Regions from separate parts of the Modestobacter sp. URMC 112 genome, predicted to be linked through region 2. Evidence: predicted binding sites of a transcription regulator. Region 2 holds the regulator's gene; each other region holds the start of a gene.

Evidence for each region. Region 2 encodes LexA, which represses DNA repair genes until DNA is damaged. Its sites were predicted from a motif close to TCGAACANNTGTTCGA; they were not measured.
Region 1: a site for LexA is predicted at 1,327-1,342, ahead of ACWIX6_RS07580 (DUF222 domain-containing protein). Genes of this name have one in related genera too.
Region 3: a site for LexA is predicted at 1,946-1,961, ahead of ACWIX6_RS10765 (DUF222 domain-containing protein). Genes of this name have one in related genera too.

What each region holds. Positions count from the first base shown of each region.
Region 1 covers NZ_CP199957.1:1,592,221-1,595,490, forward strand. Annotated here, with positions in the region: gene ACWIX6_RS07575 (GmrSD restriction endonuclease domain-containing protein) at 1-1,215, shown strand, start outside; gene ACWIX6_RS07580 (DUF222 domain-containing protein) at 1,361-2,563, shown strand; gene ACWIX6_RS07585 (hypothetical protein) at 2,906-3,270, shown strand, end outside.
Region 2 covers NZ_CP199957.1:1,417,788-1,421,057, reverse strand. Annotated here, with positions in the region: gene nrdR (transcriptional regulator NrdR) at 1-233, opposite strand, end outside; gene ACWIX6_RS06775 (LysM peptidoglycan-binding domain-containing protein) at 780-1,145, opposite strand; gene lexA (transcriptional repressor LexA) at 1,590-2,375, shown strand; gene ACWIX6_RS06765 (hypothetical protein) at 2,503-3,270, opposite strand, start outside.
Region 3 covers NZ_CP199957.1:2,292,143-2,295,412, reverse strand. Annotated here, with positions in the region: gene ACWIX6_RS10775 (NAD(P)-dependent alcohol dehydrogenase) at 1-47, shown strand, start outside; gene ACWIX6_RS10770 (SixA phosphatase family protein) at 179-685, shown strand; gene ACWIX6_RS10765 (DUF222 domain-containing protein) at 716-1,927, opposite strand; gene ACWIX6_RS10760 (isocitrate/isopropylmalate dehydrogenase family protein) at 2,064-3,152, opposite strand; gene ACWIX6_RS10755 (NAD-dependent succinate-semialdehyde dehydrogenase) at 3,178-3,270, opposite strand, start outside.

The DNA of each region.
Region 1 (3,270 bases), 170 kb from region 2:
GTCGTCGCCGGCGGGGCCCGGTGGGCGTTCATCGCCTCCCGCGGTGTCGGCGGCATCGTCGTGGCAGCCGGCCTGGTCGCCTTCCTCGTCGGCGGCGCCACGCTGCCGGCGACCGAGCCGGCCTCCGCCGGGTCGACCGCCGCCGTGGCGAGCGCCGGCGGAAAGGCCAAGGCCGCCGTCGACCCGGAGGCCGCCACAGCTGCCGCCGAGGCGGCTCTGGCCGAGGTCGAGACGCGGGAGGTGGCCAGCACCTCGTCGAGCGCTGCCACCGGCCTGCTCGGCGACGCGGCCGCCACCACGGCCGTGCAGGCGGCCCAGCCCACCAGCGCGCTGGCCGCCCTCGCCGCCGTCGAGGTGAAGGGCCGCGCGCCGAAGACCGGTTACGACCGCGACCTGTTCGGCTCGCCCTGGACCGACGTCGACCGCAACGGCTGCGACACCCGCAACGACGTCCTCGCCCGCGACCTGACCGCCGAGACCTTCAAGCCCGGCACCCGCAACTGCGTCGTGCTCACCGGCTCCCTCGCCGACCCCTACTCCGGCACAGCCATCGCCTTCCAGCGCGGCCAGGAGACCAGCGACGACGTCCAGATCGACCACGTGGTCGCGCTGTCCAACAGCTGGCAGACCGGCGCGCAGGGCTGGGACGCCACCAAGCGGACCGCCTTCGCCAACGACCCGCTCAACCTGCTCGCCGTCGACGGCCCGCTGAACATGCAGAAGGGGGACGGCGACGCCGCCACCTGGCTGCCTCCGAACAAGGGCTACCGCTGCGCCTACGTGGCGCGACAGGTCGCGGTGAAGGTCTCCTACGGGCTGTGGGCGACGCAGGCCGAGCGCAACGCCATGGCCACGGTGCTCAGCACCTGCCCGGCCGAGCCGCTGCCCGGTGGTGTCGTCGCCGACGTCCCTGCCCCGGCTCCTGCGCCCGCCCCTGCTCCCGCCGCTGCCCCGGCTCCTGCTCCCGCCCCCAGGCCTGCGCCGCAGCCGGCACCGCAGCCCGCGCCCGCCGTCGTCGTCCCGGCGCCCGCGCCTGCCCCGGCTCCTGCGCCGGCTCCTGCCCCGGCTCCTGCCCCGGCTCCTGCGCCCGCTCCGGTCGCCTCGTACGCCAACTGCGACGCGGTCCGGGCTGCGGGAGCCGCTCCCATCTACGCCGGTGACCCCGGGTTCCAGCCGAAGTTCGACCGCGACAACGACGGTGTCGGCTGCGAGTGAGGGGGCTGACGACGGCGGTGCGTGGCGTCCCGTATGCGCTCGTAGTGAGTCCCTGTTTGCCGCTCTGAGCTGCAGCTTCACCTTGTGACGATCCCGGGGCCGCGCTAGACTTCGAACATCAGTTCGAAGAGCCGCGGGAGGTGTCATGGGCGAGCTGACCTCGGTCCTGGATGCCTTCGCCGCTGACGACCTCAAGCCGATGTTCGGCCCGCAGCTCCTGGACCGGACCGCGGAGCTGCTGGAGGCACGGAACCGGATCGACGCCGAGCTGCTCCGCACGGTGCGGGAGTGCGAGCTGACCCAGGCCGCTGAGCACGACGGGCTGAAGACGATGCAGTCCTGGCTGCGCGGGCACGGCCGGCTCTCCTCGGGCACCGCGTCGCGGATCGTGCACTCGGGCCGGGCGCTGGAGCACCTGCCGGCGGTGGCTGCGGCGTTCGCCGCCGGGGAGGTGACCGCCGAGGCGGTGGCGGTGATCGCGGTGATCGCGGCGCCGGACAAACTGGCCGCGGCCGCTGACCGGGGCGTGGACGTCGCGGCGATCGAGGCCGAGCTCGCCGAGGCTGCTGCCGTGGCGCCGCACGACCAGCTGCAGGGAGTGGTGAAGGCCTATCTGGCCGCGCTGGACCCCGACGGGCCTGAGCCCGACCCGACCGAGGGGAGGCGGCTGAGCATCGCCAAGCACGCCGACGGCGTCACCGGCCGCTTCGACCTCGACGTCGTGGGTGGGGAGAAGCTGCAGGCCGCGCTGGAGTCGATCGTGCAGGCCAACCGCCCCGACGGCGACACCCGGAACCGGTCCCAGCAACTCGCCGACGCCCTGGTGCAGCTGTGCGACAACCAGCTGGCCAGCGGCAACCTCCCGTTCCTCCGCACGGTGAAGCCGCACGTCATCGTCACCATCGACGTCGAGGACCTGGTCGACACCGCCACGACCGGGCCGGGCGCGGCCACCACCGGGTTCGGGGCACAGATCTCCGCCGCCCGGGTCCGCTGGCTGGCTTGCGACGCCACCATCTCCCGGATGGTGATGAGCCCCGACGGGCTGCCGCTGGACGTCGGCCGCGAGAAGAGGGTCGTCCCGGCGCACATCCGCCGCGCGGTCGAACGCCGCGACCGGCACTGCGTCTTCGCCGGCTGCGCCGCCCCCACTCACTGGTGCGACGTCCATCATCTCCGCGAGTGGGTGGCCGATCAGGGCGAGACCAGCCTCGACAACTCGGCCCTGCTCTGCGAACGCCACCACACCAAGGTCCACCACGGCTTCCGGGTCCAACGACCACCCGACGGCCGATGGCGCACCTACCGCCCCGACGGCACGCAGATCCTCATCGGCCCACGCTGGTAGCTCCGGGCAGCGACGGGGCCGGGGACTCCGTGCGCGCAGTCAGCGGCGCGTCCGGTCCTACGGTCCCCGCGACCGGGTCGCCACCGGGTGTTCCGCTGCCGCTCGTCGACCGCGGCCAGGATCACGCCCGGAGCAGGTCCGGCGCCTGAGACAGGACGTCCCCGTCGCCAACCACCTTGCGCGTGAGCCAGTGGGCCAGCAACATCCCGACGCCACCGGGCTCTGAAGCCGAGGAGCGCCGCATTGGCACCTGGGAGGACGGGGATGGCTGAGACACCTGGCACCTGGCACGACTCCGACCCGACGCGGAGAGTCGCCTGGCACGTGGCAGTAGCTGCTTGGGTGCAGGCCACTGAAGCCATCCTCGAGGAGGTCGCAGCGACCTACGGCGGCTCGATCACGTACGACCAGCTCGCCCAGCAGCTGTTCGACAGGACCGGCTACCGGACCCGGATGATGCTGGGCCACTGGATCGGCCAGGTGCTCGGACCCGTGCAGGAAGCCACGCTCACCGACGGCAAGCCCCCACTGTCATCACTGGTCGTGCGGGTGGGGACCGGTGGCGTGGGTGACGGATACAGCAACCACGAGCATCCCGAGGGCTTCGTGTCGTTCGTCGAGCGGCAGCATGCCGCCGCCGTCGACCGGCTCACCTGCTACCGCACCTACTGCGACCATGTCCCGGCGGACGCGGCACCGCAGATGAC
Region 2 (3,270 bases):
TCCCCGACCGGCCGGCCCTGGCAGGCCCGGCGGACACCCGCGACGACCTTGGCGCGGTCGAACGGCTCGCTCACCCCGCTGCGCTTGACGACCGCGAGGACTGCCTCCTCGACGGTGGTGAACCGCCGACCGCAGCCGGGGCAGGCGCGCCGGCGCCGCGTGGTCGAGCCCTCGTCGGTCTCCCGGGAGTCGACGACCCGGCTGTCCGGGTTGTGACAGAAGGGGCAACGCATGCGCCGTGCACCTCCTCTCCGACGTGTCGCGACCGGTGGGACGACGGCTTCCTGCACCGCCGCCCCCGCCGGGTCCCCGCAGCCGCCCTGTGGACCCACCCGGGGACATCCGGTGGACGTCCAGGGGAGAACGTGGGGATCGGCTGTGGATGCCCTACATCCGTGTAACTACTAGATGTTGTGGTTGGACCGTACGTCCACCCCTATAGGTGTGCAAGCGCTGCAGGGCGTGTCGTCTTCCCGGCCGACCCGGCCGACCGATCCACCCCTCCCGTCACAGGCCTGGGACGAGCCGGGACAGCGGCGCCACGGCGCTCCGTGGCAGGTGGGGGCGGCCATGGAGCCCCACCGACCCGCCGGCGGCCGGGCCGACCGGGGGGACGAGTCGACGGGACCCGGGTCGACACGGGACGGCGCTGCAGTACGACTCGTCGGCGGAGGTCGGTCGACCCGCCGACGAGGCCCGCCGGCGGACCCGGCAGTACCGGACGACCCGGCGCTGCGGGGAGGGGCAGGCGAACCCGCGGCCCGGCGGAGCCGCAGGACTCAGGGCAGCTGCAGCAGCTGGCCCGGCACGATCCCCACGCCGTCCAGGTCGTTCACCTCGACGATGGCGTCCACGACGGCCCGGCGGTCCTCCTCCGGCGCCACGTCCCCGGCGATCGACCACAGGGTGTCCCCGGACCGCACCACGACGCTGCTGTCCCCCACGGGCTGGAGCCCTCCCGGACTCCCGCCGACCACGGCGGTGGCCGCGAGCGCGACGGCGATCCCGGCGGCCACGGACAGCGCGGCCACCACCCGGCGGCCTCGTCGGGTCAGTCGCAGCGGGGCCAGGCCGCGGGCCGGCCCGGGGGCGCCGACCCGGCGCGCGGGCGCGACCCCGACCCGACCGGCCCGGGCAGCGGTCACTCCGCCCGGCAGCGGCGCCGGCCCCGCGGGGCGGAGCCCGGCAGCCCGCCCGGGCGCCGAACCCGGCGCACGGACCCCCGCCGCCCGCCTGGCCTCCGCTGACGGGACCGCCCGGCTGCGCGCCGCCGAGATCGGCACCACGGCCGCCCGCGGCGCCGCCCCGGCAACCCGTCGGCGCCCCCCGGACCCGCGCCGGACGACCGGTCGGTCACTGAGCTGCACACTCGCCATCGGACCCGCTCCTCGCATCCCGGCACCGCTGACGTGGTCGAACGCGTGTTCGACCGGGGTGCCGACCGATGTCTACCGCAGGACGCCGACGGATCCACCGCGACACGGGTCTGCTTCGAACAAGTGTTTGAAACGGGCCGTCGGAGGCGCTACTGTCCGTGTCGATCAAGGGTGCGCGGACGACGTGCCCGGACAACCGGGCGAGGGGGACACATGGCGGTCGACAACGGGACACCCGGCGGCTCGGCGGGCACGTCCCGGCGCAAGCGGGCGGGCCAGCAGACCGCGGGGGACGACGGGGGCACCGTGCGCGAGTTCCCGGACCGGGGTGAGTCCGGCGACGGGCTGACGCAGCGCCAGCGCCGGGTGCTCGAGGTCATCCGCGACTCCATCGAGCGGCGCGGCTACCCGCCCTCGGTACGGGAGATCGGCGAGGCCGTCGGGCTGTCGTCCGCCTCCTCGGTCGCCCACCAGCTCTCGGTCCTGCAGCGCAAGGGCTGGCTGCGCCGCGACCCCAACCGACCGCGGGCGCTCGACGTCCGGCTCCCGGGCGAGGTCCCGGGCGACGCACCGGCCGTCGGCACCGCTGCGGCAGCGGCCGGCACGGACGAGGCCCCGGCGCCGGTCCCGACCTACGTGCCGATGGTGGGCCGGATCGCCGCCGGTGGGCCGGTGCTCGCCGAGCAGGCGGTCGAGGACGTCTTCCCGCTCCCCCGCGAGCTGGTCGGCGACGGCACGCTCTTCATGCTGAAGGTGACCGGTGACTCCATGGTGGAGGCCGCCATCTGCGACGGCGACTGGGTGGTGGTGCGCCAGCAGCCGACCGCGGAGAACGGCGAGATCGTCGCGGCCATGATCGACGGCGAGGCGACCGTGAAGACCTACAAGCGCCGCGACGGCCACGTCTGGCTGCTGCCGCACAACCCCGCGTACGAGCCCATCCCGGGCGACGACGCCACCGTGCTCGGTCGGGTCGTCACCGTGCTGCGCCGCCTCTGACCCGCGTCCGGTCCGGCCTGCCCACCCCTCGGTGCGGGCCGGACCGGACGGCGGGTGCCGACCGGCACCGCAGTTGAGGACGGGGCACGGACGAGGCGGTGGGGCGGCACAGGTCCCGGCGGGTGGGTCAGCCGAACCGGCGCAGCCGGCCCCAGATCCACACCACGACGGTCGCGACCAGTGCGGCGATGACGCCGGCCACCACGGCCGACACCTCGGTGGGCGCCGGGGTAACCGCCACCGCCCCGGCCGCCGGGTCGCTCGCGCCGGCCGGGGCGACCGGGACCGCCGCCGCGTCGAAGGGCACCGCGGTCACCGCCGACGGCAGTCCCTCGCCGGCGACCAGCAGGCCGCGGCTGTCGGCGTCGAAGCTGATCGCCTCCCCTTGGGGAGCCTCGGGCAGCGCGACCCGGACCGGAGCCCCTTGGAGGGCCCCGACGACGTCGGAGTCGGCCAGCGGCCAGACGTAGGCGTCGGTGTAGGTGCGCAGCGCCAGCCGCTGCCCGTCCGCCGAGACCGCTCCCCCGGTGACCATCAGCTGGCCGGCCCGGCCGACCGGTCCGCCCGGTGTGCCGGTGAGGGTGAAGCCGAGGTCGGCGACCTTGGCCATCGGCAGCGTCGCCCCGTCGGCGAGCGGTGTCTCCGGCCGGTAGACACCGCTGGCGCCCAGCACCTCCTTGGTCACCAGGTACGGCGTCCCGTCCGGCGCCAGCAGCAGCGCCTCGGCGTCGTGCGGCCCGTCGGGGTAGGTCAGCCGGGTGATGGTGCTGGCGCCGTCGGGCCGGAGCCCGATCAGGGCCACCGTCTGCCGACTGGCCTGGTTGTCCCCGATGTCGGCCAGCCAGAGGGTGCCGTCCGCGGCCAGGGCGAGGTCCTCGGGGTCGTACGGGTCGAT
Region 3 (3,270 bases), 870 kb from region 2:
ACCTCGACGCCGGCAAGGTCCGCGGCCGCGCGATCCTCGTCCCCTGACCACAGCGGGGTGCCCCGCCCGGCCGGGTGGGGCACCCCGCTGCCGGTCGCGACGTCGACCTTTCGACACGGCGACCCGTCGACACGGCGACGCCGCGGTCCCGGCTGCGCACCGGTGACAGGATCCGTGGGTGGAACCGCGCCGGCTCGTGCTCGTCCGTCACGCCCAGGCCGCCGACGCCCCCGTCGACGCGGACCGGCCGCTGACCGGTCTCGGGTCCCGGCGCGCCGCGGCGATCGGCACGTGGCTCGAGCAGTCGGGGCTGGTGCCCGACCACGTCGTCGTCTCCCCGGCCCGGCGCGCCGGACAGACCTGGGAGCAGGCGAGCCGCGAGCTCCCGCAGAGCCCGCAGCCGACCGTCGACGGACGCGTCTACGACAACACCGTCGAGGCGGTGCTCGCAGCCGTCCACGACGTCCCCGACGAGGTGGGGACACTGGTGGTCGTCGGCCACAACCCGTCGATCGGGGAGCTGGCCATGGCCCTGGACGACGGTTCCGGCGACCCGGTCGCCCGGCGCGAGGTGGGAGCCGGGTTCCCCACCGGCGGCGTGGCGGTCTTCACCCTCAGCACGCCTTTCGACGCCGCCGAGCCGGCCACGGCACGGCTGGACCAATTCACGGTGCCGGGCGCCTGACTTCCCGCCGGGCACGGCACAGCTCGGTGGTCAGAGCCGTGGGCCGATGACGATCTGCGTGCCGTCGGGGCGGTAGGTGCGCCATCGGCTGCCTGGTGGTGCGGTGTCGTCGCGTTGGACGCGGAAGCCGTGGTGGACCTTGGTGTGGTGGCGTTCGCAGAGCAGGGCTGAGTTGTCGAGGCTGGTCTCGCCCTGGTCGGCGACCCATTCGCGGAGATGGTGGACGTCGCACCAGTGGGTGGGGGCTGAGCAGCCGGCGAAGACGCAGTGCCGGTCCCGGCGTTCGACCGCCCGGCGGATGTGCGGTGGGACGACCCGCTTCTCCCGTCCCACGTCCAGCGGCAGCCCGTCGGGGCTCATCACCATCCGGGAGATCGTGGCGTCGCAGGCCAGCCAGCGGGCGCGAGCGGCGGAGAGGGTGGCGCCGAAGCCGGTGGTCGCCGCCCCGGGCCCGGTGGCGGGGTCGACCAGGTCCTCGAGCGGGATGGTGACGATCACCTGCGGCTTCACCGTCCGCAAGAAGGGCAGCTTCCCGGACGCCAGCTGGTTGTCGCACAGCTGGACCAGGGCGTCGGCCTGCTGCTGGGCGCGGGTGCGGGTGTCGCCGTCGGGGCGGTTGGCCTGCACGATCGACTCGAGCGCGGCCTGCAGCTTCTCCCCACCTATGACGTCGAGGTCGAAGCGGCCGGAAACGCCGTCGGCGTGCTTGGCGATGCTCAGCCGCCGTCCCTCGGTGGGGTCAGGCTCGGGTCCGTCGGGGTCCAGCGCGGCCAGGTAGGTCTTGACCATCCCCTGCAGCTCGTCGTGCGACGCCACGGCGGCGACCTCAGCGAGGTCGGCTTCGATGGCCGCGACGTCCACCCCGCTGTCGGCGGCCGCGGCCAGCCGGTCGGGGGTGACGATGGGAGCGATCACCGCCACTGCCTCGGCGGTCACCTCCCCCGCGGCGAACGCAGTAGCCACGGCGGGCAGGTGCTCCAGCGCCCGCCCGCAGCGCACGATCCGCGACGCCGCCGGCTGTGACAGCCGCCCGTGCCCGCGCAGCCAGGACAGCATCGTCTTCAGCCCGTCGTGCTCCGGTGCCTGGGTGAGCTCGCACTCCCGGACGGCACGGGCCACCTCCGCTGCCAACTTGTTCTGGGCGATCAGCAGCTCACCGAGCCGGTCCAGCAACTGAGGACCGAACATCGGCTTCAGGTCGTCAGCGGCCAGGGAGTCCAGGATCGAGGTCAACTCGCCCATGACACCTCCCACAGCGCTTCGAACGGGTGTTCGAAGTCTACCGCTGCGAGCGACTCAGGACAACCTGAAAGCCCAGCTCAGGCCCGGTATGGCCTGCATCGCCGGCGGCCCCGCGGACCGGTCGCGGCCCCACCACTCAGGAGGCGGCCTCGGTGACGTGCCGCACCACCGCATCGGTGAACTCGGTCGTGGACGCGGAGCCGCCCAGGTCCCGGGTGCTGACGCCGCCGCGCACGGCTGCACGCACCCCGGCCTCCAGGCGGACCGCGGCGTCGGCAGCCCGCGCGTCGCCGTGCCGCGTGCCGAGCCAGTCGAGCAGCATGCCCGCCGAGAGCATCATCGCTACCGGGTTCGCCAGGTCCTTGCCGGCGATGTCCGGAGCGGACCCGTGGGAGGCCTGCGCCATGCACCGGTCGTCCGAGGCGTTGATCGACGGGGCGATGCCCAGCGAGCCGGCCAGTTCGCCGGCCATGTCGGACAGGATGTCGCCGAACATGTTCTCGGCGACGACGACGTCGAAGTCCGCCGCCCGGCGGAGCAGGTGCACGGTCATCGCGTCGATGTGGAGGTCGTCCACCTGCACGTCCGGGTACCCCTCGGCGACCTCGAGGCAGACCCGCTTGAACAGCCCGGAACTCAGCTGCAGCACGTTCGCCTTGTGCACGATCGTCACCCGGTTCCGCCGCCGGCGGGCCAGGTCGAACGCGGTCCGCGCGATCCGCTCGACCGCGGGCCGGGTGAACACGCCCAGGCAGATCGCCACGTCGGCCGACGGCATGAACTCACCCGTGCCGGCGAAGGTGTTGCGGTCGGCGTAGAAGCCCTCGGTGTTCTCCCGGGCGATCACCAGGTCGGTGTCCGGCGCGATCGCCGTGCCGCCCTCGAAGCCCCGCGCGGGCCGGATGTTCGCGTACAGGTCGAAGTGCTTGCGGATGGCGCCGCTCGGGTTGAGCTGCGACCGGAACGGCTCGGGGTAACCGGCGCTGTCGTGCGGGCCGAGCAGCCAGCCGTCGAGCCCGCCGAGCGCCTCCAGCGTGGCCGGCGGGATGGCGCTGCCGTGCTCCTCGATGGCCGAGGCGCCGAGCGGCAGCTCGCTCCACTCCAACGGCGCGCCGCCGGCGGCGGCGAGGGCGGCGTCGACGACGCGCACGGAGGCGGGGACGATCTCGGGTCCGATGCCGTCGCCCAGCATCACGCCCAGGCGGTAGGGACGGTCGGGGTTCATGGAGTCCTCCTCGGGTGTCGTGCGACTACTCGGACGCGGGGGCGGTGACGGCGGGGGCGTCCTGGACCCACCAGGTGCGGACGTCGACGAACTCGCGGATGCCGGCGGCGGCCAGCTC